Regions from separate parts of the Gordonia sp. PvP123 genome, predicted to be linked through region 2. Evidence: riboswitches for the same ligand, from Rfam matches in the RefSeq annotation. Region 2 holds a riboswitch; each other region holds the start of a gene.
What was found. Region 2 has a riboswitch for thiamine pyrophosphate ahead of thiO (glycine oxidase ThiO). Riboswitches for the same ligand answer to the same signal wherever they lie in the genome.
Positions count from the first base shown of each region.

Region 1: linked by a shared signal. The riboswitch ahead of thiD (bifunctional hydroxymethylpyrimidine kinase/phosphomethylpyrimidine kinase) and the one ahead of thiO (glycine oxidase ThiO) in region 2 are both predicted to bind thiamine pyrophosphate.
Region 3: linked by a shared signal. The riboswitch ahead of ABIC25_RS23630 (TenA family protein) and the one ahead of thiO (glycine oxidase ThiO) in region 2 are both predicted to bind thiamine pyrophosphate.

Region 1 is NZ_JBEPPN010000005.1:55,375-65,232, reverse strand. It holds gene ABIC25_RS10540 (LapA family protein) at 1-31, opposite strand, end outside; gene ABIC25_RS10535 (alkyl/aryl-sulfatase) at 81-1,967, opposite strand; gene ABIC25_RS10530 (SulP family inorganic anion transporter) at 2,085-3,752, shown strand; partial or broken gene ABIC25_RS10525 (DUF1254 domain-containing protein) at 3,881-4,300, shown strand; gene ABIC25_RS10520 (DUF1214 domain-containing protein) at 4,381-5,148, shown strand; gene thiD (bifunctional hydroxymethylpyrimidine kinase/phosphomethylpyrimidine kinase) at 5,204-6,121, opposite strand; TPP riboswitch at 6,199-6,313, opposite strand; gene ABIC25_RS10510 (GNAT family N-acetyltransferase) at 6,523-6,870, shown strand; gene ABIC25_RS10505 ((2,3-dihydroxybenzoyl)adenylate synthase) at 6,884-8,542, opposite strand; gene ABIC25_RS10500 (salicylate synthase) at 8,699-9,858, shown strand, end outside.
Region 2 is NZ_JBEPPN010000006.1:109,145-119,002, reverse strand. It holds gene ABIC25_RS13075 (GlnX family signal transduction membrane protein) at 1-912, opposite strand, end outside; gene ABIC25_RS13070 (NUDIX hydrolase) at 1,264-1,746, shown strand; gene ABIC25_RS13065 (hypothetical protein) at 1,764-2,147, opposite strand; gene thiE (thiamine phosphate synthase) at 2,471-3,196, opposite strand; TPP riboswitch at 3,244-3,354, shown strand; gene thiO (glycine oxidase ThiO) at 3,349-4,413, shown strand; gene thiS (sulfur carrier protein ThiS) at 4,410-4,610, shown strand; gene ABIC25_RS13045 (thiazole synthase) at 4,603-5,400, shown strand; gene ABIC25_RS13040 (ABC transporter ATP-binding protein) at 5,470-6,408, shown strand; gene ABIC25_RS13035 (ABC transporter permease) at 6,405-7,151, shown strand; gene ABIC25_RS13030 (LuxR C-terminal-related transcriptional regulator) at 7,280-9,858, shown strand, end outside.
Region 3 is NZ_JBEPPN010000016.1:61,877-71,734, forward strand. It holds gene ABIC25_RS23610 (alpha/beta hydrolase) at 1-837, opposite strand, end outside; gene ABIC25_RS23615 (flavin-containing monooxygenase) at 834-2,210, opposite strand; gene ABIC25_RS23620 (TetR/AcrR family transcriptional regulator) at 2,404-3,012, shown strand; gene ABIC25_RS23625 (LLM class F420-dependent oxidoreductase) at 3,126-3,983, shown strand; TPP riboswitch at 4,013-4,108, shown strand; gene ABIC25_RS23630 (TenA family protein) at 4,096-4,806, shown strand; gene ABIC25_RS23635 (ABC transporter substrate-binding protein) at 4,803-5,828, shown strand; gene ABIC25_RS23640 (ABC transporter permease) at 5,803-6,594, shown strand; gene ABIC25_RS23645 (ABC transporter ATP-binding protein) at 6,591-7,412, shown strand; gene ABIC25_RS23650 (prenyltransferase/squalene oxidase repeat-containing protein) at 7,431-8,486, opposite strand; gene ABIC25_RS23655 (class I SAM-dependent methyltransferase) at 8,512-9,243, opposite strand; gene ABIC25_RS23660 (glycosyltransferase family 4 protein) at 9,230-9,858, opposite strand, start outside.

The sequences.
Region 1 (9,858 bases), on a different contig from region 2:
GGGTGGCCTTCGGGGTGGGGGTGGCTGCCATGGAATCCTCCTCGAGCGATGACGGTTGACTGTCGCTTGTGCGAAGCGGGTCACGGAGTCACGATGGCGAAGTCTTTGTCCCCTGGGTCCAGGACGGCGGTCAGGCGCCCGAGCGCCGATGTGTCACCCTCGATCTGAATGCCGGCCGCGCTGAGCGTCTCAGCGCTGAGGTCCCCGCCCGCGAGGACCAGCAGTGACTTGCGCGTGGCCCTCACGGTCGCGTCGGCAGCGGTGGATTGTGCTGCGGTGCTGTAGGTGAGGACGCCGTTGGCCAGCCGGAGTCGGTAGTTTTGTTCATCGCTCAACACGATGTCGATCGACACCTTCTCGTTCCATGCCCTGGGGCCGTCGACCTGAATGGCGATGGCATCGAACAGCATCGACGGGGTGAGTTGGCCGAGAACGTCCGGTGCATTCGTCTCGGTCGGGGTGCCGAACTGGCCGTCGCGCAACTCCGTTGCCCCGGACAGGTAGAAGTCACGCCAGGTCCCGTTCTCCGAGCCGTAGCCGAGTTGTTCGTAGGTGTCGGCGAGAAGTTCACGCGCGGCTGCGTGGTCGGGTTGGGCGAAGACCACATGATTGACGACTTCGGCGACCCAGCGGAAGTCGCCCTCGTCGAATGACGTGCGTGCCTTGTCCACCACCGCGTCGGCGCCGCCCATGAAGTCGACGTACCGCTTCGCCTGCTCGACCGGCGGATGTTGCCACAGGTGGGCCGGATTGCCGTCGAACCAGCCCAGGTAGCGCTGATAGATCGCCTTCACGTTGTGACTGACCGAACCGTAGTATCCCCGCGCACTCCAGGCGTTTTCGAGGACGGGCGGGAGTGTGATCTCCTCGGCGATCTCCGGACCGGTCAAGCCCTTGTTCAGGAGCCGCAGGGTCTGGTCGTGGAGGTACGCGTAGATGTCGCGCTGGATCGACAGGTACTCCACGACACGTTCGCGCCCCCACGTCGGCCAGTGATGCGACGCGAAAACAGTCTCGACATCGTCCCCGAACAGGTCGATCGCCTCGGTCAGATAGAACGCCCATGCATGCGGGTCCCGGACGATCGCGCCGCGCAGGGTCAGGAGATTGTGCAGCGTGTGGGTGGCGTCTTCAGCGGCGCAGAGCGCTTTGTGGTCGGGAAGGTAGATGAGCATCTCCGACGGGGCTTCGGTCCCCGGGGCCATCTGGAAGACCATGCGTACCCCGTCGACGGTCTCCTCGTGACCGGTGACGGAGATCGTGTCGGTCGGCGGGATCAGGGACACGGTACCGGTCGAGATCGTCTGCCCGAGCCCGGCACCGACCTGGCCCTTCGCGCCGCGATCGAGTGCTGCTCCGTACATGTACGCAGCGCGCCTGTTCATCGCGATGCCCGCGTAGACGTTCTCCGACACCGCGTGTTCGAGGAATGCTTCCGGCGCGAAGATCTTCACCGCTCCCGACTCGACTTCCTCGGGGGTGACGAATCCGCGAACGCCGCCGAAATGATCGGCGTGCGAATGGGTGTAGATGATGGCTTTGACCGGGCGGTCTCCGCGGAGCTCGCGGTAGAGTTCGAGCGCCGCCCTGCCGGTCTCCACCGACAACAAGGTGTCGATGACGACGACGCCGTCGTCGCCCTCGATAAACGACGTGTTGGAAAGGTCCATACCGCGAACCTGATAGATCCCGGGCACCACTTCGAACAGTCCCTGAATGGCGTTCAGTCTCGATTGCCGCCACAGGCTGGGATTCACGGAGTCCGGGGCGTCGCCGTCGAGGAAATCGTAAGTGTCGTTGTCCCAGATGATCTCGCCGCTGTCCGAGCGAACCGCATTCGGCTCGCGGCGGGCGATGAGTCCCCGCGTGGCGTCCTCGAAATCCTGGGTGTCGGAGAAGGGCAGCTGCTCGAGAAGGGCGCGGTGCTGCTTGGTGATCGTCGATTCCACTTTCTTGGGATTTGACATGTAATGAGCATGCCATTGTTCGGCGAGATCTGTCCGGTGATCGGCGTGCGGTGCTGTTCAACCTGCCCGCTGTCGCCGTCGTGGACGTAACCTACCGGTGTGTCGACCTCACTCCGGCTGTTTCCGTCCCTCGCCGGATACCGGCGCAGATACATCCGACCCGACCTGATCGCCGGTTTGACGGTCTGGGCCGTGATGGTGCCGGAGGCGCTCGCCTATGCGTCGATCGCGGGGGTGCCGGCCGTCGTCGGCCTCTATGCGGCGGTACCTGCTCTCATTCTGTATGCGGCACTGGGTAGTTCGCGCCACCTCGTCGTCGGACCCATGTCGGCGACCGCTGCCCTGTCAGCGGCCATCATTGCGCCGATGGCCGGCGGCGACCCGGCGATCTACATCGCGTTGTCGACGGCACTGGCGATCGTCGCCGGGGCGGTCGCGCTGCTGGCCGCCGTGGCCCGTCTCGGCTTCGTCGCGTCGTTCATCTCCGAACCGGTACTGAAGGGTTTCATCGTCGGACTCGCCCTGACGATCATCGTGGGTCAGGTGCCGGCGCTCCTCGGGATGGACAAGGAACCCGGCGACTTCTTCGAACAGCTAGTAGGTGTGTTCCGGGAGATCGGGCGGATCGACTGGACGACGGCGGCAGTCGGGATCGCAAGCCTCATCGTGGTGGTGGCCCTCAAACGGTGGCTTCCGCTGATACCCGGTTCGCTGGTCGTCGTCGCCGTGGGCATCGTGGCGGTCTACGTGTTCGCACTCGACGACCACGGGGTCGAGGTCGTCGGCGACATCAGCGCCGGGCTGCCCGCGCTCGGGCTGCCGACCGGACTCGACTGGTCGGACTATCTGGACCTGGCCGGCCCCGCGGTGGGTGTGGTCCTGATCGGATTCGCCGAAGGTCTGGGCGCGGCGAAAACGTACGCGGCCAAGGCCGGCTACACCGTCGACGCGAATCGCGAATTGGCAGGTCTGGGCGCCGCGAACCTGGGCTCGGGCCTGGCGTCGGGGATGGTCGTCAACGGCAGTCTTTCCAAGACCGCGGTCAACGGTGGGGCCGGTGCCCGGACACAAGCAAGTGGACTGATCGTCGCGGCGCTGGTGATCGTCACCCTGCTCGTGCTGACGCCACTCTTCGAGAAACTGCCCGAGGCCACCCTCGCCGCGGTCGTCATCGCCGCGGTGATCGAACTGGTGGACACGCCCGCGTTGCGGGCCCTGTTCCGGGTCTGGACCACGAGACTTGCCGGGATCTATGGCCGGACCACCCGACTCGACTTTCTCTCCGCGGTCGCTGCGATGACCGGGGTCCTCGTCTTCGACACCCTTCCCGGACTCGTGATCGGGATCGTCGTATCGATTCTGCTGCTGCTCTACCGGTCGTCCCAGCCGAATGTTGCCGTCCTGGCCAAGGATGGACGGCGCTGGGTCGACGTCGCCTACAACCCGGGCCTGACGACGATCCCCGGCGTCCGGGTGGTCCGGGTCGAATCCGGTCTGTACTTCGCGAACTCCGACCACGTCCGGGATCGGATCGAATCGATCGCCGACGACGACACCAGGGTCGTGGTGCTCGACGCCGAGACCTCGCCGTTCATCGATGTGAGCGCGGTGCAGATGCTGATCGAACTCCGAGATGCACTGGCCCGCAGGGGCGTCGGTCTGCGCATAGCCCGGGACATCGGTCAGTTCAGAGATGTGGTGCATGCTGTCGACCCCGCAGACCGGCTGCAGCTGTACCCCACGGTCGCCGACGCGGTTGCCCATGAGGCACCGGGTCCTGCCTGATGTCGGACGCGGCGCCTCGGTATGTCGCCTGACGCCATGTGGAGAGCCGGCTGATGCCCGAGTCGGGGAATCGGGCATGGAGAACGGGAGCCAGAACCGAATCGGCTGTGAACGCGTGACCGCCGCAGATGTTTCGTAGGTTGAACCGGCGGGCCAAGTTGAGTGAGGCACCGGAACCCGGCCGCCTCGGCGGGGTTCTGCCGGCGTCGCCGACTGGACAGATCGCCATGCTCGACGACTACATCGATCCGGAGCAAAGGTTCATCGCCTGCCCGAATCAGGATGTGGTGTACGGGCTTGGATTCTTTTCACTCGACGAGCAACCGGTGGTGGTGCAGGTACCGGACTTCGGTGACCGGTTCTATGTGTACGCCTTCTACGATGCCCGCACCGATCAGTTCGGCCGAGTGGGATCGTTGTATGGCAGTGCTCCCGGCCATTATCTGTTGGCGGGCCCGTCGTGGGAGGGGGCCGTTCCTGATGGCATCGTCGATGTGCTGCGCAGCCCCACCACTCTCGGCAACGCGATCCCGCGTGTCTTCATGGATGACACAGCCGAGGACCGTGCTGCGATTCGTCCGCTCATCAACCAGATCATGGTGTACCCGCTGACCGATTCACCGGGCACATGCAGGCGAAGGACTGGGGTGATGTTCCGGCTTTCGATGCCGGGCCGAGCGCGGGTGCGGAGACCAAATGGGTTGATCCACAGCGATTTTTCGATCAACTCGGAGAAGTGCTGCAGTCTGTACCACCGCAACGCGGCGAAGAGGCGTTGTACGCCCAGTTCGCCGCGCTGCTCGACTCCGGCGAGCGCGATCCCGCGATCAGACGGCAGATTGTGGACGCATTCCACGAGGCCGATGACACCTTCGTAGCGAACGCGATGCGGTGGCAGTACAACGGCAAAGCGGTAGGAAACGGGTGGAACAGGTCGGTCAACAATTCCGAATGGGGGTTGGACTATTACAACCGGGCGGCGACCTCGCGGTCCAACATGTTCGAGAACCGAGCGAACGAAACCCAGTACTACTACCTCGATGTCGATTCTGCCGGTGTGCAATTGACCGGCGAGCATCAGTATGAGGTCACGTTTGCCGCAGGCGATCTGCCTCCGGTGGACGGGTTCTGGTCGCTGACGATGTACGACCCAGCACACTTTTTCGTGCCCAACGAGTTGGCGCGGTACTCGCTCGGCACCAAGAACAAGTCGCTGGTGTACGGCGAGGACGGTTCATTGACCCTTCAGGTCGGTAACAGTTCACCCGAAAAGCGCCGGCAGGCCAACTGGCTACCGTCTCCGGCCGGCGAATTCTCACTGTACCTACGTGCCTACGGTGGGCGATCGGCGATCGCTGACGGTTCCTGGATTCCACCGGTGGTGACCCGTCGATAGGGACGGCGCGGCCACGGGTCGTCGCCGATGCGTAGCGGCGAACCAGCCGTATCAGTCAGTCCGTTGAACCGGCGCCCAGTCGCCACAACGGATTGACCGGACCGTGACCGGCGCCCAGCGGATACGCAGCGGCCAGACAGCGCGTGACCCAACCCTTTCCGAAGCCGACCGCCTCGGGGACCGGGTAGCCGTGTGCGAGGGCGCTCGCGATCGCCGCGGCGAGGGTGTCGCCCGCGCCGTGGTCATGCGGGGTGTCGATCCGCTCATGACTGAGTTCGATGAACTGGTCACCGTCGTAGAGCAGGTCCGGGGACCGATCCGACGTCCGCAGGTGCCCGCCCTTGACCAGGGCACACCGCGGCCCGAGATCGAGCAGTGCCCTGGCGGCATCGCGCTGCGAATCGGCGTCGGTGACCTCGATCCCGGTGATCAAGCGGACCTCGTCCAGATTGGGTGTCACGACCGTGGCGAGGGGGAACAGCTTGTGACGCAACGTGTCGAGCGCGGAGTCGGCGAGCAGCTGGTTTCCGTGCATCGATGCGCACACCGGGTCGACCACCAGCGGGACGGATGCATCGCGGCCGATGCCGCTCGCGCCGCACTGCTCGACGATGGCCTCGATGATCGGTGCCGACGCGAGCATGCCGGTCTTCGCCGCGGCGACACCGATGTCACCGGCGACGGAGTCGATCTGCGCCGCCACGGTCTGCGGTGAGATCTCTTCGAAACCGCGGACACCCAGCGAGTTCTGGACGGTCACCGCAGTCACCGCGACACACCCGTGCACCCCGAGCAGAGCGAAGGTGCGCATGTCGGCCTGGATTCCCGCACCACCACCCGAATCCGATCCGGCGATGGTCAGGACCCGAACGGGAGCAGAACCGGGCTGTGCAACAGGGAGTTCCACGAAACCCTCGTCGAGCGTGCGTCGATGTCCGTCGACTGTGCGTTGTTCTGCGTCGACTGTGCGCATCACTTCTCGCCAACCGTCTCGAGGGACAGGGATCCGGAATCGGCGGGTGCGCTGCTGTCGTATGTGGCGGATACAGACGTACCCATGGCTCATCTCCCTACGCCGGCATTACCCGGACAGGTTCGAGCGGTCGGCGACCGCCCGTCGCCATCTCAGCCCTCGGTCATCGTGAGAGCCCCCGCGGTGTGTAGTTGTCGTGCGTCCGCAACCCTACATCGCCCGACGAGACGGGCGGGCAGGGTGCGGCGAACCGTATCGATATGCGACAACCGAGCCATGGGGTCGGCAGTTACGGTTCCGTAAGGTACCGTGTGACCCGGATCACAGGCGGGTGTCATGTCGAGTCAGGGCGGCGCGCGCCGGTGGTCCGATGTCCGTGATCACGAGGTGAGGAGGGTCGGGTGCTCCGCAAGCATCGTCAGCGACCACCACAGTCGGCGAAGTCGATTCTGCAACAGATCTCGCAGGTGGTACACAACCCCGACCGCGACCGATTCGAACTCTGGGTGGCCGGCGATCTGGTCGGCGTTCTCGGCTACACGACCGAGACGGCCGACGGTCAGACGACCATCACCGTGCTGCACACCGTGCTCTACGACGAGTACAGCGGACACGGTCTCGCCACCCGGCTCACCCGCACCGTCGTGCACTACACCCGCGAACAGGGCGCCCGGCTGCGTCCGGTGTGCACGTTCACCAAGCGCTACCTCGACAGCCATCCCGGGATCGTCACCCTCGCTCCGGTGTGAGGGGTGCGCCGGCTCAGTCGGCGAGCAGGGTCTCGCGCAGCACCTTCTTGTCGATCTTGCCGACCGCGGTCACCGGGAGGGTGGTCACGATCCGCACCGCGTCGGGCAGTTTGAACGAGGCGAGTCCGCGCTCGGCGAGGAACGCGCGGATGGTCGCGAGCTCCAGCGGCTGGGCCGGGGGGTGCTCATGCGAGAGCACCACGGCGGCGCAGATCTTCTCCCCGAGTGCGTCGTCGGGTAGGCCGACCACCGCCACCTGTCGGACCGAGTCGTGGGCGAGGAGGTTCTCCTCGACGTCGTCGGCAGCGACGTTCTCGCCGGCTCGGACGATGGTGTCCTTGATGCGGCCGGTCACCGCGAGGTGGCCCGACGGCAGCCTCGTCACCTTGTCGCCGGAGCGATAGAAACCGTCCGGCGTGAAGGACTTCTCGTTGTGGGCTGCGGCCCGGTAGTAACCGCGGATCGTGTACGGCCCACGCACCAGGAGTTCACCTTCCGTGCCATCGGGGACGTCGTCGCCGTCCTCGTCGACCACGCGCACCTCGTCGAGCTCCGACATCGGCGAACCCTGCACCTGGTGAACAAGCTCGCGCGGTTCATCGAGACGGGTGTAGCAGATCAGACCCTCGGCCATCCCGAACACCTGCTGCGCGACGGGGCCGAGTGCGGCGTCGAGGGCGACGGCGTCGGGCTGGGCCAACTTGGCGCCGCCGACCTGCAGCAGGCGCAGCGAGCTGATGTCGGCGGGTTCCCACTCGGTCGCCGCGCACCAGAGTTGCGCGAGGGCGGGGACGAGCGAGGTCACCGTGATGCGGTGTCGCTCGATCAGGTCGAAGGTGTTGTCCGGGCTGGGGTTGTCGGCGAAGACGGTGTGCCCGCCGACGCCGACCACACCGAGGATGCCCGGGCAGCTCAACGGGAAGTTGTGTGCTGCGGGCAGCGCGACGAGGTAGGTGTCGTCGGCGGTGAGGCCGGCGATGCCCGCCGACAGTCGCGCGTTGAGGTCGTAGTCGTCGTGCGTGCGGGCGATCAGTTTCGGCAGGCCGGTGGTTCCCCCCGAGACCAGGAACAGCGCAGGCAGACCGGGGTCGGGGCCGTCGGGGAGCGCGGTCGCGGCGGGGTCGGCGTCGGGCAGCGCCGCGAACCGGCCGGGATCGCCGGAGATGAAGACCTGCGCGATGTCGGGCACCCGCGACTGCAGTTCGGCCGCGAGGTCGCGGAAGTCGAACCCCCGGCGGCCGTCCTCGCCGATGTAGGCGACCGCGCCCGAGCCGGTCGCGAGATGGGCGATCTCGGTGATCCGGTGCGCCGGCAGTGTCATCACCGGCACGACACCCGCGCGAAGGAGGCCGAACAGGGTCACGGCGAAGTCGAGGGAGTTGTTGAGCTGCAGGACGACCCGTTGGGCGGGCCGCAGACCGGCGTCGACGAAACCGGCGGCCCGGCGCAGGGTGGCGGCGCGGAACTCGGCGTAGGTGAGCGTTCGCGGACCGTCGGTGGATGCGTCGGTCACCGCGGGCGCATCGGGGGAGCGCTCGGCCGCGACGTCGAGGGCCGCGAACAGCGGGCGGCCGAGGAACACGCCCGCGTCCCGGTATCGCTGGGCCTGTGCATCGGTGTGGGGGGAGAAACCGTCGAGCAGATCGGTCACGTGGTCGAGGTGCGTCGGCATGAGTTCATTCAAACACAGCCAGGATAGGGTAACCTTACCGGTCGATGCGGGACGGTGGGCCCGCTCTCGACCGTGGGGGGTTGTTTGATTAGGCTGCCCTAAGCTTCCCTATGATCATCGGTGCTCGAGTGCATCACGACCGGAGGAACGAAGGACATGTCGCTGACAACCGAATCGCACGCCGCGCAGTTCGTCGACCTGCTCGCGCCCGCCTCGCCGCTGGGTGAGTCCGATGCTGCGCGGATCACGGCCGCCTGGGCGGGTTCCGGCGAGTTCGGCGATCATGTCGTCTACGAGCGCGACCGGCGATGGACCTTCGCGGCCGGGGTGCGTGCTCGTGTGGTCGTGACGCGGAGCGAGGTCATCGTCGACGATCAGGGTGACCGGACGACGACGCCGTGGCGCGGCGACCCCGCCGACGCGCTCGCTGCCGCGACCGCTTCGTTGTCGATCCCGGACTGGCGCGTCTACGGCTGGGTCGGCTTCGACTTCTGTGCGCCCTATCACGGCATCCTCGACCGCGTCCCGGAGGACACCGTCCTGGCGCACCTCATCGTCCCCGAGTTCGAGGTGACCGTCGATGCCGAGGGCGTCGACACCGGCGCCGTCGACGCCGATCGTGCCCGTCGTCTTCTCGAGATCGCCTCGCAGGCAACTGTTTCGGCAGAGTCGCGACCGGTGGATGTCCAGGCGGACCCCGACGACTACCGGGGGCGGGTGGCGACTGCGGTCGCCGAGATCGAAGCCGGCCGGTATCAGAAGGTGATCCTCTCCCGCGCCGTCGACATCCCGTTCGACGTGGACATCCCCGCGACCTACGCGCGCGGCCGGGCCGACAACAATCCCGCCCGCAGCTATCTGCTCTCGCTCGGCGACCTCCAGGCCGCCGGATTCAGCCCCGAGCTCGTCGTCGCGGTGCATGACGACCGGACGGTGGTCACCGAACCGCTCGCCGGGACAAGGGCTTTCGGTATCTCGGCGGATCAGGACGCGGCGGCGCGCGCCGACCTCCTCTCCGATGCGAAGGAGATCGCCGAGCACGCCATGTCGGTGCGGGCATGCTTCGACGAGATCTCGTCGATCGCAGCGGACGACACCACCGCGGTGAGCGAGTTCATGGAGGTCCGCGAACGAGGCAGCGTCCAGCACCTGGCCTCGACCGTCCGCGGCACCCTCGCTGCTCACGAATCACCCTGGCGTGCACTCGAAGTCGTCTTCCCGTCGATCACCGCGTCGGGGATCCCCAAGACCCCGGCGGTGGAGGCGATCGACCGCCTCGAGCCGCGGCGTCGTGGCCTGTACTCCGGCGCCATCCT
Region 2 (9,858 bases):
GGTCGCCGCCACCGACATCAGGCCGGAGGCGAGCAGCCACAGCGTCCCGATGCTGAGGGCGAAGACGGCCGCGACGATCCCGAGGTTGAACCGGCGGCGGGTTCGGCGTGCGAGGTAGCGCGAGGTCAGCACCAGCGCGGCGAGCAGGAACAACAGTGGCGCGTACACGGTCCACGGCGGGCGGGTGAGCGTGTGTTGGGGATCGGCGATGGCCATCGAACGCCGCTCGTACAGGCGCTGTGCGGCCGGGAGGATCTCGTCCTGCATCATCGACGACGCCTGGCCGAGGTACGCCGAGCCGACCGGGTTGCCGAGTCGGTTGTTGGTTCGCGCCGTCTCGATGAGACCGCTGTACACCGGGATCGAGGTGGAGAGGGTCTCGAGGTCGGCGCTGACGGCCTGCTCCGCCCGGTCCGACGCCATGCCGGAACCGGGTTCGCTGGACGTACCGGTCGCCAGGATCAACGACGACGACGCCGTCGCCAGCGCGTCGGAGTAGCGCTGCCGCAACTCGGGGGTCTCGAGACCGCCCGAGATGAAGGCGGCGTTCGCGGAGGCGTCGGCGATCGACAGCGAGCTGTAGAGGACCTGTGCGGCCTCGGCGAGCGGTTCGGTCCGATCGATGAGGCGCTGCAGGGTCTGGGTGCGGTCCTCGAGAACCGTCGACGCGTACAGCCCGGTGCTCAGACAGCCGAGCGCCAGGATGCCGCAGATGATGATGAGTTTGCCGGGGGTGGTGACCGCGAAGTGCCGGAGGGTCTGGAAGGGCGACTGGGCGCGTTCCCGGGCCGTGGCGACGAGTTCGCGCCGGTCGGCGAGCACCTGTCGGATCGGGGGTGAGGATTGCGCCGGTCGGATCGTGCGACCGCCACGCGTCAGCGCCGTCCGCACGGAGGACGCGTCGCCGGTCACCTACCTGATCCCTTCTCGAACGCTGGATCGTCTCCGGTGCGGTCGTACGGTCACCGGTTCCCCGTTCCGGATTCGCGTGGCCGGGCGATCAACGCCAGGTGTTGTGTCATCTGGGTCATCGTTCACCGGGTCGTGCGTGTTTCACCCTATGCCATCGGGCGGGGTTCCTCCGGGCTCGACCGGCCCCGCGTCGCCGACCTCGACCGTTCGGCTCGCAGTGCGTGCAACCGGGTCGCCTCAGGGTTCGCCACCCGGGATCCGCAAGCGCTGCGCGGACTCCCTGGCAGGTGGCGCGCGTCTCACTTACGGTGGAGGCACCCGGTCGACGCGATCGGGTTGCGAGGAGGCGTGGTGCGCGGCGACGGCGACGGCTGGGTGATCGATCCCGACGGTTCACGATATTGGGGTGTCCACGGCGCGGCAGGTCTGCTGCTGCGGGCGCCGTTGCCGGAGGGATCGACCGGTGTGCTCCTCCAGCATCGCGCCGCCTGGTCGCACCAGGGCGGGACATGGGCGCTGCCCGGCGGCGCGCGCGACTCGCACGAAGGCGCCGTCGACACGGCGATTCGCGAAGCCGAGGAAGAAGCCGGCATCACCGGCGACGATCTGCGCGTCGTCGCGGCCGTCGTCACCCACGAGTCACCCGGCGGATGGACCTACACGACCGTGATCGCCGAGACCGATTCGCCGGTCCGCACGGTCGCCAACTTCGAATCCACCGAGCTGCGGTGGGTCGACGAGAAGCGCGTCGACCAGCTGCCGCTGCACCCGGCGTTCGGGCTCGCCTGGCCCACGCTTCGCGAGCGCATCGCGATGCTCGACCCCCAGAGCTGAGTCCCGCTCCCTACCCGTCAGACCCCGACACGATCGGCGTCCAGCAGACGGTTCGCGCCCGCGATCAGGGCGTGGACGTTCGCCTCGTCGCCGCTCGCACCCTCGCCGGCGGCCCACGCCTGGCGGCCGTCGTTCTCGCACAGCAGGAACGTCGTGACCACGCCGTCGACCACCCGCTGATGCAGGCGGACGATCTGAACCGGGGCGCCGACGTCGTGGAGGATCGAGGTCATCGCGCCGACCGGACCGGCGGCGACCGCGCTGCACGACCTGATGCGGTCGGCGATCGCGAGTGTCGCCCGGCACTCGACCAGGTCGCCCGGACACGACACGACCGACCATGATCCGAGCCGGATCGCGCCGCCGCGGGAGTATTCGTCGGTGAATTCCTGCCAGGTCATCCCGGTCGCCTCCTCGTGCATTCCAGGGGGAAGCGGACGTCCGTACCGCTCGGTGAACAGATCGTCACCGCGGCGGTCGCCGCACTCATGCCACGAACAGGATGGATGGGACAGATGAAGAGGGTGCATCTCATTAACCGATTTCGGTCGAAGAACGGATGACCGACTGGAGAGCGCAACCGACCCGCAGCGGGGGGTCGGTCAGAGTCAGACCCCGCTGCGGCGGGTTACGAGAACGCTCGTGATGCACAACATGATCGGTCCACCATAGACCCGAGGTATCGACCGGGCAAACGTGTTTGCCCGCGGCCGGCGGTGAGCCGCTACAGCATCCCGGCGAGGTCGCGGGCCGCGGCGGCCGGGTCGGCGGCCGCGGTGATGGCTCGGACGACGACGATCCGCCGGGCCCCGAGCGCGGTCACCTCGCCGACGCGGCCGGCGTCGATCCCGCCGATGGCGAACCACGGCTTCGGCGATTGTGTTGTCCCCGACAGCATTTCCGAAGTTGCGGAGACGAGGTCGAGGCCGGCGGCGGCGCGGCCGGGTTTGGTGGGCGTGGTCCAGCACGGGCCGACGCAGAAGTAGTCGACGTCCTCGTCGGCGATCGCGGCGGCGGCTTGGTCGGGGTCGTGGGTCGAGGCGCCGATGATCACCTCCGGGCCGACGATCCGGCGGGCCGCCGACGGCGCGAGGTCGCCCTGTCCCACGTGCAGGACATCGGCGCCGGAGAGCGCCGCGATGTCGGCGCGGTCGTTGACCGCCAGCAATGCGCCGTGCGCATCGGCGACGGCCCGCAAGCCGGCGAGGATCTCGAGTTCCTCCCGCGCCTCGAGGGTCCCGAACTCGCGTTCGCCCGGTGAGTTCTTGTCACGGAGCTGCACGATGTCGACGCCGCCCGCGAGCGCGGCATCGACGAAGTCGAGGAGGTCGCCGCGTTCGCGCCGGGCGTCGGTGCACAGGTAGAGGCGGGCCGCGGAGAGCCGACGACGACGGTCCGCCGCGCGGCCGGAGTCCGCGGACGCTGACGTGGTGGGGTTCGGGGTCGTCACGCCGACCAGGCTAACCGGACGCCCGAGGCCCGGGCGTAGGGTGGACCGCACGAACACACGGGAGTCCGGATCGGCCGGGCTGAGAGTGCGGACCCATCCGCTGACCGTCGAACCTGATCCGGGTCATTCCGGCGAAGGAAGGTGATTCCAGCGTGAATTCCCCTCAGCAGAAGCCTGCGCACCGCCTGCTCACGGTCGTGGGCGGCGGCGTCATCGGGTTGACGTGCGCGCTCGCCGCGGCCGACGCCGGGTGGCGGGTTCGCGTACTCGACGCCGGCACCGAGGAGCGCGCCTCGTGGGTCGCGGGCGGCATGCTCGGTTCGCTCGGCGAGGGGATCCCCGGCGAGGAGGCATCGCTCGCCCTGTCGGTCGAGTCGGTCCGCCGCTGGCCTGCGCTCGTGAAGCGACTCGACGATCCGGCCGTCGTCACCGCCACCGACTCGCTCTTCGTCGCGGCCTCGGCCACCGACCTCGAGTATCTGCGACACCTCGCCGACTTCGTCTGGTCCGGTCAGCCCGGCACCGATGCCGCGCTACAGCCGGTGACCGGCCGCGACATCCGAACACTGGAACCGTCACTGAGTTCTCGACTCGTCGGTGGCTACCGCGCGATCGGCGAATGGTCGGTGGACAACCGCCGACTGCTCGAGGCGCTGCGCGCCGCGGCCACCGGTGCCGGCGTGGAGCTCGTCTCCGCTCGCCTCGAGTCCCTGTCCGATGTCGACGACCTGCGCCCTGACGCGCAGGTCCTGCTCGCCGCCGGACTCGGCACCGCGGCACTGTGGCCGGACGTCGACCTGCACCCGGCCAAGGGGGAGATCCTGCGGCTTCGTCGCACGCGGTGGTCGGTGCCCCCGCCCGACCACGTCGTCCGGGCTCGCCTGCACGGCCGCGCCGTGTACGTGGTCCCGCGCGAGGACGGGGTCGTCGTCGGGGCCACCCAGTACGAGGCGGAGGGGATGGCCGACCGGACGCCCCAGGCCGGCGGGGTCGCCGACCTGCTGGCCGACGCGATCGAGGTGATGCCCGGGCTGCGGACGTATGAGCTGACCGAAGCGGCGGCCGGCCTGCGGCCGTGCACCGCCGACGGGTTACCGCTCGTCACCCGCGTGGACGCCCGCACGGTCGTGGCGACCGGGCACGGACGCAATGGGATCGTCCTCGCTCCCGGTACCGCGGAGCGGGTCCTGTCGATCCTGGAAGGAGTCGAGGAATGAGTATCACGGTGAACGGCGAGACAGTGGACGTCGATGCCGACGCCTCGGTGCGCGATGTGGTCGCCGGACTCGGGTTGCCGGATCGCGGGATCGCAGTCGCGGTGGACGGCGCGGTCGTCCCGCGCGGCCGCTGGGACCGGCACACCATGACCGACGGCGCCGTCGTCGAGATCGTCACGGCGGTGCAGGGTGGCTGACCAGTTGACACCCGACCCGTTGCGGATCGGCGGCCGCGAGTTCTCGTCTCGGCTCATCACCGGCACCGGGGGCGCGTCGAATCTCGCGACCCTGGAACGCGCACTCGTCGCGTCGGGCACCGAACTCACCACCGTCGCGGTCCGCCGCGTCGACGCCGCCTCGGGCACCGGGGTCTTCGACCTGCTGCGGAGGCTCGACATCGCGGTCCTGCCGAACACGGCGGGGTGCCACACCACCGCCGAGGCGGTGCTGACCGCGCAGTTGGCGCGCGAGGCGTTCGAGACCGACTGGGTCAAGCTCGAGGTGGTCGCCGACGAGCGCACCCTGATGCCCGACGCCATCGAGCTCGTCGACGCGGCGGCCGCCCTGGTCGCGGACGGATTCGTCGTCCTGGCCTACACGAATGACGACCCGGTCCTGGCCGCACGACTCGCCGATCTCGGCGTGGCCGCGGTGATGCCCCTCGGCTCGCCCATCGGGACCGGCCTCGGAATCCTCAACCCGCACAACATCGAGATGATCGTCGACGACTGCCGCACCCGCTTCGACGACCCGCTGCCGGTCATCCTCGACGCCGGCATCGGTACCGCGAGCGACGCGGCCCTGGCGATGGAACTCGGTTGCGACGGAGTGCTTCTGGCCACCGCGGTGACCCGCGCGGAGAACCCCGAACAGATGGCGACGGCGATGCGGCATGCGGTGATCGCGGGCCGGCTCGCCGCGCGGGCGGGCCGGATCCCCAAGCGCTTCTGGGCCCACGCGTCCTCGCCCGGCCGGGAGCAGAGCTGACGGTCGCCCGCGACAGGCCGTCCGAATGACGGACCGGGCCGCTCCGGGTTGGACGGCTATGGTCGAGGCGTGTTGCGGGTAGCGAATCTGACGAAGGACTTCGGCGGTCAACGCGCGGTCGACGACCTCACCTTCGAAGTCGGGCCGGGACGGGTGACCGGCTTCCTGGGGCCCAACGGTGCGGGCAAGTCGACCACGATGCGCATGATGCTCGGTCTCGATCGCCCGACCTCGGGTACGGCCACGATCAACGGTCAGCGCTACCGCGACCTCGACCATCCGCTGCGTCAGGTCGGCGCGCTGCTCGACGCCCGGTGGGTGCACCCGAACCGCAGTGCGCGTTCCCATCTGCGATGGCTGGCGGCAAGCAACCAGATCCCGGTCGCCCGGGTGGACGAGGTGCTCGAGACGGTCGGGCTCACGTCGGTGGCCAAGAAACGCGCGGGCGGCTTCTCGCTCGGCATGTCGCAGCGACTCGGGCTGGCGGGCGCCCTCATCGGCGACCCGCACACGCTGTTGTTCGACGAGCCGGTCAACGGCCTCGATCCGGAGGGGATCGTGTGGATCCGTGGGTTCATGCGCAAGCTCGCCGCCGAGGGTCGAACGGTGCTGGTGTCGAGCCACCTGCTCACCGAGATGTCGCTCACCGCAGATCATCTCGTCGTCATCGGGCGGGGGCGGCTGATCGCCGACTGCTCGGTGGGTGAGTTCACCGGACGGGCTCGGCAGTCCGTGCGGGTGCGCGGCCCGCAGCTGGAGCAGTTGCATGCCGCGCTCGCCGCGGCGGGGCTGAACCCCGCACCGGGAGACCCGGATGATCGCGGGCGTCCGGTGATGCGCATACCGGACACCACGACCGATCACGTCGGCGATCTCGCCGCCGCCGCGGGCATCACGTTGCACGAGCTCTCCGCCGAGTCGGCGTCGCTCGAAGAGGTGTTCATGTCGATGACGGCCCACGCTGTCGACTACACCGCCACCGACAACCAGGGGGGAGTGAGCCGGTGATCGCCGCGATCAACGCCGAACGGATCAAGCTCGCCAGCACGCGGTCGCCGTACTGGTGCCTCGGTGTCGTCGTCGTGCTGGGTCTGGGTATTGCGGTGCTGCTCGGTGCCGTCGCCGGAACCTCGTACGGAAGTCCCGGCGAGGCCGACACACTCACCGGCGACTTCCTGATCGGCGTCGACCAGTTCGGGGTCGCGGTCCTGGCGATCATGGCCATCCTGGGTGTCACCACCGAGTATCGTTTCGGCACCATCCGCCCGACCTTCGCCGCGATTCCGCGCCGCCCACGGATCCTCATCGCGAAGGCGGTCGTGTTCGGCGGACTCTCGTTCGCAGTGGTCGCGATCCTGTGCGTCGTCGCGGTCGTGGTCGCGCAGATGCTGTCCGGTGTCGGGGTCTCACTGACCGGGTCCGAGACCGTCCGACATCTCTGGGGCACGCCGGTTTTCGCGATGCTGTGCGCGCTGATCGGCCTCGCGGTGGGGGCGCTCGTGCGGCATTCGGCGGGCGCGGTGGCGATCATGCTCGTCTGGATGCTGGCCCTCGAGCGCATCGTGTCGGTGCTCCCGCGTGTGGGTGAGCACATCGTGTCATTCCTGCCGTTCCTCAACGGCTGGAACTTCCTCGCGGGTGGCAGCGACACCTTCCACTGGAACGCCTACGGATCGTTGCTGTACTTCGCGGCGTTCACTCTCGTGCTCCTGGCGGCGGCGGTGGCGGTCACGAACGCCCGGGATGCGTAGTTCGCGTACTTCGATCCGCTGATGTCGAATCCGGGATTCGCTGAGTGCTGGCCACTGCCATCCGGTTGGACCACATTGGTGCTTCGGCGCGGCCCATTGTAGGCACCGGCAGACTAAAATTCGCGGTTATGTCCACGAATTGGCCGCTTGTCGAGCGCGATCGGGAGTTCCGCACGATCCAGGCGGCACTCAGGGGTGAGACGACCGGTTGTGGCGTGGTCCTGACGGGCGACTCCGGCGTCGGCAAGACCACCCTTGCGCGGCATGTCACCGCCGAGTTGCCCACGGGGGTGCGGTGGGTCGCGGGTACCGAGTCCGCGCGGTCGATCCCGCTGGGCGTCTTCGCTCATCTCGTCGGCCCCGCGACGTCGAGCGATCCGGTCACCTACCTTGCGGCAGCGCGTGAATCACTGCTCGCCGACGGCGATGTCGTCATCGGTGTCGACGACGCCCACCTCCTGGACGAACTGTCGGCAACGCTCCTGCATCAACTCGCGATCGACCGTGCGGTGCACATCGTGGCGACCGTGCGCAGCGGCGAGACCGTCCCGGATGCGGTGACCTCGCTGTGGAAGGACAACCATCTCACACGGATCACGTTGTCGCCGTTCACCAAAGAACAGAGTGTCGAGCTCATCGAGTCCGTGCTCGGCGGCCAGCTCGAGGAGCACTCCGCGAATCTCATGTGGGAGGCCTCCGGTGGGAACGCACTGTTTGTCCGGCATCTCGTCGACGGCGCCCGGCAGGCCGACACCCTGCGGCAGGTCAACGGTGTGTGGCAACTCCGCGGGCGTGCCGCCATCACCTCGGAGCTCGCGTCGCTGCTCGAGGGCCGGATCGAGCAACTGGACGGTTCGGTCCTGGGCGCGCTGAAGTACTTGAGCCTGTGCGAGCCGCTCGACATCGACGTCCTCGCCGAACTCGCCGGTGAAGAGGCCGTCGAGGAGGCCGAGATCGCCGGCTTGGTGCGCATCACCCGCGACGGGCGGCGCCTCGATGTCGCGTTCCACCACCCGCTGTTCGGGGAGGTCATCCGACGCCGGCTGGGTCTGGTCTCGTCGCGACGGCTACGCGGCCGACTCGTCGAGGCGCTGCGGTCGCGTCCCACGAACACTCCGGCCGAACGCATTCGTCTCGCCGACCTCGCGATCGAGAGCGACGTGGAGATCGATCTGTCGTTGGTGCGGACAGCAGCCCGCGACGCACTGAATCTCGCGCAGACACCACTCGGCGAACGCTTTGCGCGCGCGGCACTCGACGAGGGCGGGGGACTCGAGGAGGCCGAGCTGCTCGCGCGGGCGGTCATGTGGCAGGGGCATCCGGATGAGGCGCGGGACATCCTGGCGCGGTTCTCACCGGATGACCTCGACGAGGGCCGGCTGGTGCTGTGGGGCAACTCGATCATCGGCAACACATTCTGGGCGCTCGGTGATGCCGAGCGGGCCGACGAGATACTGCAGCTGCTGACCGAGCGCGTCACCCACCCCGCACTCACGCCGATCGTCACCGGAATCGCCTCGGCATGTGCGCTTTTCGAGAATCGGATCGACGAGGCGATCTCGCTGTCCGACTCCGTCCTGGCCGAGTCCAAGGTGCTTCCCTGGGCGGTGGAATGGGCGGTGTTCGGCGGCAGCCTCGCCCGCGCGGTGGCCGGCCGGGGAGCGGAGGTCCGGGCGCTGGCCGAGCACTCACGGGAGGTCGAGGTCGACGGGTTGCTCCGGTTCCCCACCGGCTTCGGCGAGACCCTCGCGCTGACCCTCACCGGCCGGCTCGGCGACGCGGACGTCGCGGCGGGACGCTTCGTGTCCGCCGCTCAGACCGCGCAGTACCTGGGCTGGGCGATGTCGGGAATCCTGGTCGCGGCAGTCGAACTCGCGCGCGGATCGTGTGCGTCGGTGACCCGTCGGATGGAGCAGACACTCGCGATTCTCGACAGCGGCCGGTTCTCCGAGTCCTGGAACTTCCCCGCCCACATCTTCCTGGTGCAGGCCCTCAGCGCACTGGGGCAGGCAGACCGTGCCGGCGCCGCGCTGGCCAAGGCGCGGGAGAAGTCCGGCACGCACGTGGCGGTGTTCGGGCCGATGCTCGCCATCGCGGCGGCCTGGCAGGCGGCCGCGGCCGAAACCGTCACGCCCGCCGTCCAACTCGCCCATTCCGCGGCGGCGTCCGCGCGCGCCGCGGGTCAGTTCGCGGTGGAGGCCGAGGCATTGCACACCGCGGCACGCTTCGGTGACGGGGGCGTCGCCGATCGGCTCGCCGAACTGGCGGAGCGCGTCGACGGTCCGCTGTCGGACCTGTACGCGCGTCACGCAGCGGCGCTGCGTGACGGCGACGCGGTCGAACTCGATCTGTGTTCGGCGGCGTTCGAGGACGCCGGGGTGTGTCTGTCCGCCGCCGATGCGTCGGCGCAGGCCAGCGTCTTGCACGACGCGGCGGACAAGCGGTCGGCGACCGTGGCGTCGGCCGCGGTGGCGAACCGGCTGGCGTCGGCGTGCGGAGGCCTGCGGACACCGGCGCTGATCTCGGCCGCGCAGCCGTTGCCGCTGACCTCCCGCGAGCGCGAGATCGCCAACCTCGCGGCAGCGGGCCTGTCCAACAAGGACATCGCCGAACGGCTCACCGTGTCGGTCCGCACCGTCGAGGGGCACCTGTTCCGCGCGTACACCAAGCTCGATGTGGGCGACCGCGCCGAACTGGCCGAGCTCCT
Region 3 (9,858 bases), on a different contig from region 2:
GTCGCACGGGTAGTGCCGCACCTCGGCGCGTGCCTTGAAGGCCGTCTTCGACGCGGCGTATGGCGGTGCGACGGAGTCGAAGTCGGCGATCTGGAACAGCACCGGAGCGGAGACCCGATGCGCATACTTGTCCGCGCGGAAGCCCCCGATCTCCAGGCCGACCGAGGCGTCGACCTCGTTGCGCCAGGACGGGCCGGCAATCGCCTGGTAGCTCTCCTGATAACCGGGCGCCGTCAGCGCGGCGCCGGTGTCGCCGGGTTGCCCCACGACTCGCATCATCCTCGGGGCACGTCCGAGGCGTCGCGACACCGCACTGGCCACCGCGGTCGCGGTCGACTTCGCGATCGCCGCCCCGCCGTTCTGCGCGTAGGCGACCCGGCCGGCGGCCGGCCCGTTCACGAAGGGGATGACGGCGATCACCGCGGCAACGTCTTCGCGGTCCGCGGCCACGGTCAGTGCATGGCCACCGGATTGCGAGACACCCCACAGGATGATCCGACCGGGATCGACGCCCGGCTGCTTCTTCGCGGCCACGATCGCGGCACGGTAGTCGTCGGCCTGACGTTCCAGCGAGATCTGTTGCCGTGGTTCTCCTCCCGACAACCCGAAGCCGCGATAGTCGAACGCCAGCACCGCCAGGCCCGCCTCGGCGAAGCGCTGGGCGTAGGGGCCCAGACCGGAGTCCTTGGTCCCGGCGAAGCCGTGGGCCATCACGACGACGGGCCGTGTGCCGTCGACCTCGAAGGGCGACGATGCCGCGCCCGGGAAGAACCAGGCGTCGCACTCGGCGTCCGACGAGGAGAAGCGCACGGTGGTCGCACCGTCCGGTGTGCTCATGCCGAGGCTCCCTTCGAGACCAGTTCGGAGGCGACGCCGGCCCATTCGGTCGGCCCCTGCTGCTGGGCCCGGCGGATGCCCGCCGGGATCTCCTTGGTCCGCATGTTGTGTTCGTACAGATAGTGATCGAGCTGCTGGGTGTGCCGCGGGCGATCGAGCATGTGGCCGGTGTAGTAGTGCATGTCGGCCTCGATCGTCTGCCGCATCTCCGGCACCGACGGGAGCCGGTAGTGACCTGTGGCGTACGCGCCGATCAGGCGGGCCTGACATTCGACGAACGGGAACAGCGTCGGGACCGCTTGCGCGAAACCGGCGAAGACGAGGTCGTCGATCCCCGGGTAGAACATCCGCTTGTACAGGTCGATCCGATTGTCGGGGGCGCTGATGAACTCGGGATCGAAGAACGGGAAGGTGATGTTGTATCCCGTTGCGTAGATGATGATGTCGAAATCATCGGAGGTGCCGTCGTCGAAGTGAACCGTCGACCCGTCGAATCGGTTGATGTTGGGCTTGGGGATGACATCACCGGAGCCGAGCCGGAGCGGCAGCTCGACCGACTGGGTCGGATGTGCTTCGAAGAACTTGTGATTGGGCGTCGGTAGTCCGTAGTCCTCGGGACGTCCTGCCGTCACGGGCTGCATGACCTGGACGAACTTCCGCTGCCACGACGTGGGCAGGTACGGCGTCGACCGGTAGTACTTGTCGGCCGGTTTGCCGCCGAAGTACTTCGGGACGATCCATGCACCCGACCGCGTGGACAGGGTCAGCTTGTTGTCCAGTGCCTTCGACGACAGCTCGACGGCGATGTCGGCCGCGCTGTTGCCGAGTCCGACGACCAGGATGCGCTTGCCCATGAAGTCGTGCGGGGTGCGCGGGTCGATGTAGTGGTGGGCGTGCATCTCGATGCCGTCGAACTCGCCCGGGAAGTCCGGCCACCGGGGGTCCCAGTGGTGCCCGTTGGCGACGACGAGCAGATCGAACCGGCGTCGCTCGCCCAGCTGGGTCTGCAGTTCCCAGCCGCCGCCGTCGAGTCGGGTCGCGTGTTCGATGCCGTTGGTGAACTCGATCGACGAGTAGAGGTCGAAGGCCTCCGCGTACGAGTCGAGATAGGCCTTCACCTGGGTGTGGTGCGGGAAGTCCGGGTACTCGTCGGGCATCGGGAAGTCCCGGAACGACAGTTGGTGCTTGGAGGTGTCGATGTGCAACGAGCGGTATGCGCTGCTGTGGCCGTTCGGATTGCCGAACGCCCAGTTCCCGCCGACCCGGTCGGAACTCTCGAAGCATGTGTACGGAACGCCGTAATCGGTGAGCATCTTGCCTGCGGTCAGACCGCTGATGCCGGCCCCGATGATCGCGGTGGTTGGTAAAGGCACACTGCCCCCTCGTCGGACACGTCGTGGTTCGGTCGTATGGGTCTCGGTCATGCGTGTAGACACATTCTGGTTTGTGTCTACACGATGCGACGTATCGTGTACACAGAATCCGCGAACTGTCTACGACGCCGTCGTCCGTTCGCCGGAACCGCCGACGAGTACGCAGCAGTGCGCGCAGACCGTGACCGCAGGAGTGTCCGTGACCGAAGCCCCGACCACCACGGTCCAGGACCGCCTACTCGATGCGACAGAGAAGCTGCTCGCCGACAAGGGGATTCGCGCGACGACGATGCAGCAGGTGGCCGAGACGGCCGGGGTCTCGCGCGCGTGGCTCTATCGGCACTATCCCGACAAACCGTCCATGATCGGTGCCACCATCGTGCGCCTCACCGAGTCCTTCTGGCGGGACGCACGCGCCGAACTCGACGGGATCGACGACTTCGCGGGCCGGCTCACTGCCGGTGTGCGGATCGGCCGCGGCGCGTACGACGACCCCGGAACCCTACTCATGCGGCTGCGCACCGACGAACCGACCGAGTTCGCCGAATGCGCCGGCGTGGGCGTCGTCAAGCTCGTCCCCGACCTCGCCGCGTTCTGGTTCCCGTTCGTCGAGCACGCCGCGCACCGGGGCGAGATCCATCCTGGACATGACCTGCGCGAGGTGTCCGAATGGGTTGCCCGCGTGCTGATCAGCCTGGGTACGTCGCCGGGTGAGACCGTCGACATCGACGACGCATCCCAGGTCCGACGACACCTCGAGGTCTTCATCCTCCCCGGGTTCCGCACCGATCCACGCCACTGACCGCGTCCGAGCCCCGGTCCTCCTCTGGTCTGAGTGACGCCGATCACCTAGACTGGTGTCCAGTCAACCGTCCGGCCGTCCCGGGCGGCCGAACGACGCCGTCGGAGGGCACCATGGATTTCGGGATCGTGCAGTTCACCAGTGATCGCGGATTGAAGCCGCACGTCCTCGCCCCACTCATCGAGAACGCGGGATTCGCTTCCTACTACGTTCCCGAACACGGGCACATCCCCACCAGGCGCGACGCGGCGCACCCGCGCACCGGTGACGAGACCCTGCCCGACGAGCGGTACATGCGCACGCTCGACCCGTGGACATCGCTGGCCGCCGCCGCCGCGGTCACCGAACGCATCCGTCTGGCCACGGCGGTCGCCCTTCCGGTGCAATCGGATCCGATCACGCTGGCCAAGACCATCGCGACCCTCGATCACCTCTCGAACGGGCGGGTGACCCTCGGCGTCGGATTCGGCTGGAATCTCGACGAACTCGCGGACCACAACGTGCCGCCGAAGCGCCGGCGCACCATGCTGCGCGAGTACCTCGAGGCGATGTCGACGCTGTGGTCGGAGGAAGAAGCCGAATACGACGGCGAATTCGTGCAATTCGGTCCCAGCTGGGCGTGGCCCAAGTCGACCCAGGCACACATCCCGGTCCAGGTGGGTGCGGCGGGCAACGAGAAGAACTTCAAGTGGATCGCGCGCAGCGCGGACGGCTGGATCACCACCCCGGGCGAGGAGGACATCGAGGGTTCGGTGTCGCTGCTCAAGCAGATCTGGGCCGACGCAGGTCGCACCGGCGATCCCGAGATCGTCGTCCTCGACTTCCGACCGGTTCCCGAGAAACTCGAGAAGTGGCGCGAGATCGGTGTCACGACAGTGCTGTACGGCCTGCCCGACGACTCGGTGGAGCGCGCGACCGGTTACCTCGCGAAACTCGCGGGAAAGTTGGGTATCGCTCCGGCAGTCGTGTAGAGGCCCGAATCCCTCTGCTAGCCTGGGTGCGTTCTGACACGGGGTGCTCCGCGACTGCGGGGCTGAGATGAGACCCGAGAACCTGTCCAGGTAATGCTGACGAAGGGATGTCATGTCTTTGCATGCGCACGCGCCGGATCCCGGCCGCTTCACCGACCACCTGTGGGAACAGACGACAGCTCTGCGAGCGTCGATCGACGATCTCGAATTCCTGCACCGCCTCGGAGACGGCACGCTGCCCCTCGAGGTGTTCCGCACCTACCTGGAGCAGGACTCGCTGTACCTGGCCGGGTACTCGAAAGCACTCGCGATCCTGGCGTCGAAGTCGCCCGACCCGCAGACCGCGGCATTCTGGGCGAACTCGTCGTCGACCGCGGCCACCGTCGAGGTCGCCCTGCACGGCGACCTGCTCGGGGGCGGCCAGTTGCCGCCGCGGCAGGGTGAGCCCGAGCCGTCGACCGCGTGCCTGGCCTATGTGTCCTACCTGATCGCCACCGCAGCGACCGAGTCGTACGCGGTCGGCGCCGCCGCAACGCTGCCCTGCTTCTGGATCTACGCCGACGTCGGCCGGGGACTGGCGGCGAGCGCCGCCGAGGTCCTCGCCGCCGACCCGAAGCACCCGTATGCCCAGTGGGTGACCACCTACGACGCCCCGGAGTTCCAGGAATCCGCCGCCCGGGCAAGGGAACTGGTGGATGCGGCGGCGGCGTCGGCCGGCGCGCCGGAACGGGCTGCGATGTCCGCGGCGTTCACCATCGCCACCCGGTACGAGCTCATGTTCTGGGACACCGCGCTGAACCCCTACGCATGGCCCGCCGCATGACCGGCCGCGCGCGCCGCGTCCTGGCCTGCCTCGTTGCCACCGTCGCGGTGTTGTCGACGGCCACCGCGTGTGGGTCGGACACCGCCTCCGACAACACCATCCGGTTCGCGCTCGACTGGACCCCGAACACCAATCACACGGGCCTGTTCGTGGCGCAACAGCGCGGGTACTTCGCCGAGTCCGGCCTCGACGTCGAGATCCTGCCCTACAACAACACCTCCGTCGACACCGTCGTGGACGCGGGGAACGCCGAATTCGGGATCAGCACCCACAGTTCGTCCACCTTCTCTCGGGCATCGGGCGCGCACACGATCTCCGTGCTGGCACCACTGCAGCGGTGGGCGACAGGTATCGGTGTCCGCGCCGACCGCGACGACATCACGAGCCCGAAGGACCTCGACGGCAAGACCTATGCCGGGTTCGGTGACCCCGGCGAGGTGGAGACACTCAAGCGGGTGATCCGGAACGACGGCGGCACAGGTGAATTCACCTCGGTCACCCTCGGCACCTCCGCATACGAGGCCGTCTATTCCGGGAAGGCGGACTTCACCGTCTCGTATCTCGCCTGGGAGGGCATCGAGGCCGAGCACCACGGAACGCCGATGAGGTATTTCCACTACACGGACTTCGGTTTCCCGGAGGCCTACGCGATCGTCGTCGACGCCAACGAGGACTGGCTGAACGAGAACCCGGAGCGTGCGGCGACGTTCGTACGGGCGCTGCAACGCGGCTACCAGGCTGCGGCCGATGACCCGGATGCCGCCGCCCGCGACCTCATCGCCGCCAATCCGGGCGCGTTCAACGACGAGAAGCTGGTCGTCGAGAGCCAGCGGATGCTTGCCGCCCAGTACATGAAAGACGCGAACGGCCGGGTGGGCGGGCAGACGCTCGAGCAGTGGGCCGGGAACTCTGGGTTCCTCTACCGCAGTGGGCTTCTCACGGGTCCGGACGGGGCCGCGCTCACAGCCGAGCCGGACTGGTCGACCTACTTCACCAATGATTACCTCGACGCGTCCCGCTAGCACCGGCCTCCGGCGGGCCGCGCCCGCGATCGTGGCGGTGGTGGTACTCGTCGCGGCCTGGCAGGTCTATGTCGATCTCAGCGGGGTCCGACCGCAACTGCTGCCGTCGCCGTCCCGGGTCGCGGCACAGGGGTGGGCGCATCGGGACGAGATCGGGGTGCACGCCGGGGCGACGCTTCAGGTCACCCTGATCGGCTTCGCGGTGTCACTGGTCCTGGCATGGGTACTGGCGATCATCGTCGACTTCTCCCCCACCCTGCGGCGGGCCTTCGTGCCCCTGTTCGTCGCATCGCAGACGCTGCCGATCATCGCGATCGCTCCGCTCATGATCATCTGGTTCGGCTTCGGCGTGCTCCCGAAGGTCCTCGTCATCGCCCTTGTCACCTTCTTCCCGATGGCGATCGGGTTGATCGAGGGGTTCGCGGCCGCCGATCGCGAGGCCGGCGCACTCCTGCGGAGCATGGGCGCCACCCGCCCGCAGATCTTCCGCTACGTGCGCCTGCCGTCCGCGCTCCCCCGGTTCTTCACGGCGCTGCGGATCGGCATCACCTACGCGGTGGTGGGTGCCGTGTTCGCCGAGTACGTCGGTGCCAGCCAGGGGCTCGGCATCTACATGAGCCTTCAGAAGAACTCGTTCCGCACCGACCTCGTGCTCGCGGCCGTGCTGGTGACGGCCCTCATCAGCGTCGGGTTGTATCTGCTGACATTCGCGATCGAACGCGTCGTCGTGCCGTGGGCTCGTGCCGAGAAGACCGAGCCCTCATGACCGACGACGCTCGCCGGCTCGTCGTGGACCGGCTGACGAAATCCTTCCCCCGGAGCGGCCGCGAGCAACCTCCGCGTCACGTGCTCGACGCGGTCTCGTTCACGGCGGAGCCCGGCGAGTTCGTCTCCGTCATCGGACCGAGTGGCTGCGGCAAGAGCACCATCTTCAGCATGCTCGCCGGGCTCGACGTACCCGACTCCGGCAGCGTCACCGTCGGCGGCGACGCCGCGATCGCCGGACACTGCGCGTACATGCCGCAGAAGGATCTCCTGTTCCCCTGGCGCACGATCCTCGACAACACGATCCTCGGCCTGCAGGTACAGGGTGTGCCGGCAGCCGATGCCCGTCGCCGGGCGGCGGAGCTCTTCCCCACCTTCGGGTTGTCCGGGTTCGAGGACGCGCGCCCGTCTCAGCTGTCCGGGGGGATGCGACAGCGGGCCGCCCTGCTCCGCACGGTCGTGCAGAACCGCGATCTGCTGCTGCTCGACGAACCGTTCGGCGCCCTGGACTCGCTGACCCGGACGGAGATGCAGTCGTGGCTGCAGTCGGTCTGGCAACGCTACCGGTGGACGGTGCTGATGATCACCCACGACATCCGTGAGGCCATCTACCTCTCGGACCGGGTCATCGTGTTGTCCGCCCGACCGGCGACCGTCGTCCGCCAAGCGCGCGTCGAGCTCCCGCGGCCGCGGGAACTCGCGGTCCTCACCTCACCGGAATTCGTTGCGCTCGAAGAGGATCTGCGAGCAGTGCTGCACGACGAGGCCCGGCGCGCCCTTGCCGAGCAGATCGACTCGGGCTCGACGCTCGCGGAATGACCGCCCGCCGGTCACCGGTCAGGGTGTCGGTGCGACCAGACGCTGACGGACATCCCGGAAGATCCCGTTCGCGACGCTCGTCCGGCTGACCGCGTCGGCCGCGAGGACGACGGCGGCCGAAGTCCAGCAACTCTTCTCGACCGGCCAGCGCTTGCCGTCGGCGAACACCAGCCCGGTCCAATACGATCCGTCCGGATCACGGAGGTGCTGGATCGAGGCGATGAGCTCGATGGCGTCGGCGGTGTCGCCGAGCGAGTCCAGAGCAAGGGCCAGCTCACAGGTCTCGGCACCGGTCACCCAGGGCCGATGGTCCACGCATCGGACACCCTTGCCGGGAACGACGAACTGTTCCCAGCGGCGAGCGATCAGTTCCTGACCTTCGCGGCCCCGCACGGCTCCGCCGAGGATCGGGTAGTACCAGTCCATCGAATGCTCGGACGGCGGGGTGAAGATCTGCCATTCCTCGCGCCCGACATCGGACCGGATGGCATCCCCGAGCAGGCTGTGTGCGGCTGTCCAGGTCTCGTCGGGCTGGTCCATCTCGCCCGCGATGCGTATCGCACAGTCCAGAGCCTGGAAGATGCTGGCGTTGCCGGTGATCAGGGCCTCGCCGAACATCGCTCCGGTGCGGTGGTCGCCACCCCAGCGAAACGCGCCGTCCTCCCGCTGGAAACGCAGGACACAGTCGATCGCCGACCAGACGACCGGCCACATCTTCTGCAGGAACGCGTCGTCACCGGTGATCAGGTAGTGGTGCCACACCCCGACCGCGATGTACGCGCAGAAGTTGCTGTCGGTCCCGGCGTCCTCGACCTTGCCGCAGACGGTACGGATCGGCCAGGACCCGTCGTCGCGCTGCTTACGTCGCGACCAGTCGTAGGCGGCCTCGGCCTCGGCGTGAAAACCCGTGACCGACAGCGCCATCGCCGATTCGATGTGATCCCACGGATCGGTCTGCCCGCCGGGGAACCAGGGCAGCGCCCCCGACTCCTCCTGCATGCCGACGATCGCGGCGCCGGTGGCGTGCATCTGCTCGGCCGTGACCACACCGGGGACCGCCGGAGCGGTCGTCATGCGACTCCCGTCCTGGAGAGCCTCGTCATGAAGACGCGGTGGCGGTCTCGGGCTTGCGCAGGTACAGGGCCACCGACTTGCCGATGAGCGGGTTGAGCACCTGCTCCCCGACGCGGGTCAGCCACGGTTTGCTCATCATGTCCCAGACGAGCAGCTGGTGATAACCCTTCACCAGGACGTTGTCCTTGTTCTCAACGCCCACAGCACATTTCAGCCACCAGTACGGTGCGTGCAGTGCGTGCGCGTGGTCGGTGCCGGTGACCTCGAGTCCGGCGCGCTGCAGCTTGCCCGCGAGTTCGGATGCCTTGTAGATGCGGACGTGCCCGCCCTCGACCTCGTGATACTCGTCGGACAGGGCCCAGCACACCTTCTCCGGCCAGTAGCGCGGCACGGTGACCGCGGCGACTCCCCCCGGCTTCAGGACGCGCACCATCTCGGTGATCGCGCCTTCGTCGGTCGGGATGTGCTCGAGGATCTCGCTCATCAGGACAACATCGAAGCTGTTGTCCGAGTACGGAAGCCGGAGCGCGTCCCCGACCTCGGCGCGGGCCTTCGCCGATGCCGGCACGTGCCCCTCGGCCATCATCGCGTCGAACATCTCGCCGACGTCGGACATGTCGCTCTCGGACATGTCGAAGGCGATGACCTCGGCGCCGCGACGGAACATCTCGAACGAGTGCCTACCCTGCCCCGCCCCGATGTCGATCGCCTTGGTGCCCGGTCCAACGCCAAGCCGGTCGAAATCAACTGTGAGCACTCGTCGTCCCTTCTGTTGCCCGCCGGTGTCCGGCGAGCACGGTTTCATAGTGAGCCGCCGTCTTCGCGGCCACCGCTGCCCAGCTGTAGTTCTCCTCGGCTCGACGACGGCCGCCGTCGCCGAGACGCCCACGCAGGTCCGCGTCGTCGAGCAGACGGCCGATCGCCTGCGCGAGGCGCCCGGAATCCCTCGGCGGCACCAACAGTGCGGCCTCTTCGGCGGTTCCGACGACCTCCGGGATCGCGCCCGCCCGGGTGGCGACCAGCGGTGTACCGCAACTCATCGCCTCGACCGCGGGTAGGGAGAAACCCTCGTAGAGCGAGGGCACACACGCGACCTCGGCCGAGGCGAGCAGGCCGGCGATCTCCTCGTCCTCGAGTCCGGACACCACCGAGACGCGATCGGCGATCGCCAGATCGTCGATCATCTTCGCGGACGGTCCGTTCGGGTCCAACTTGGACACCAGTACCAATTCGACGTCCCGCTCGGAGGACAGCTTCGCAACCGCCTCCAACAGGTACGACACACCCTTCAACGGCGCATCGGCACTGGCGACGCACACGATGCGACCGGGCACCCGGGTTGCGGCCGGCGTGAAGATCTCGGTGTCGACGC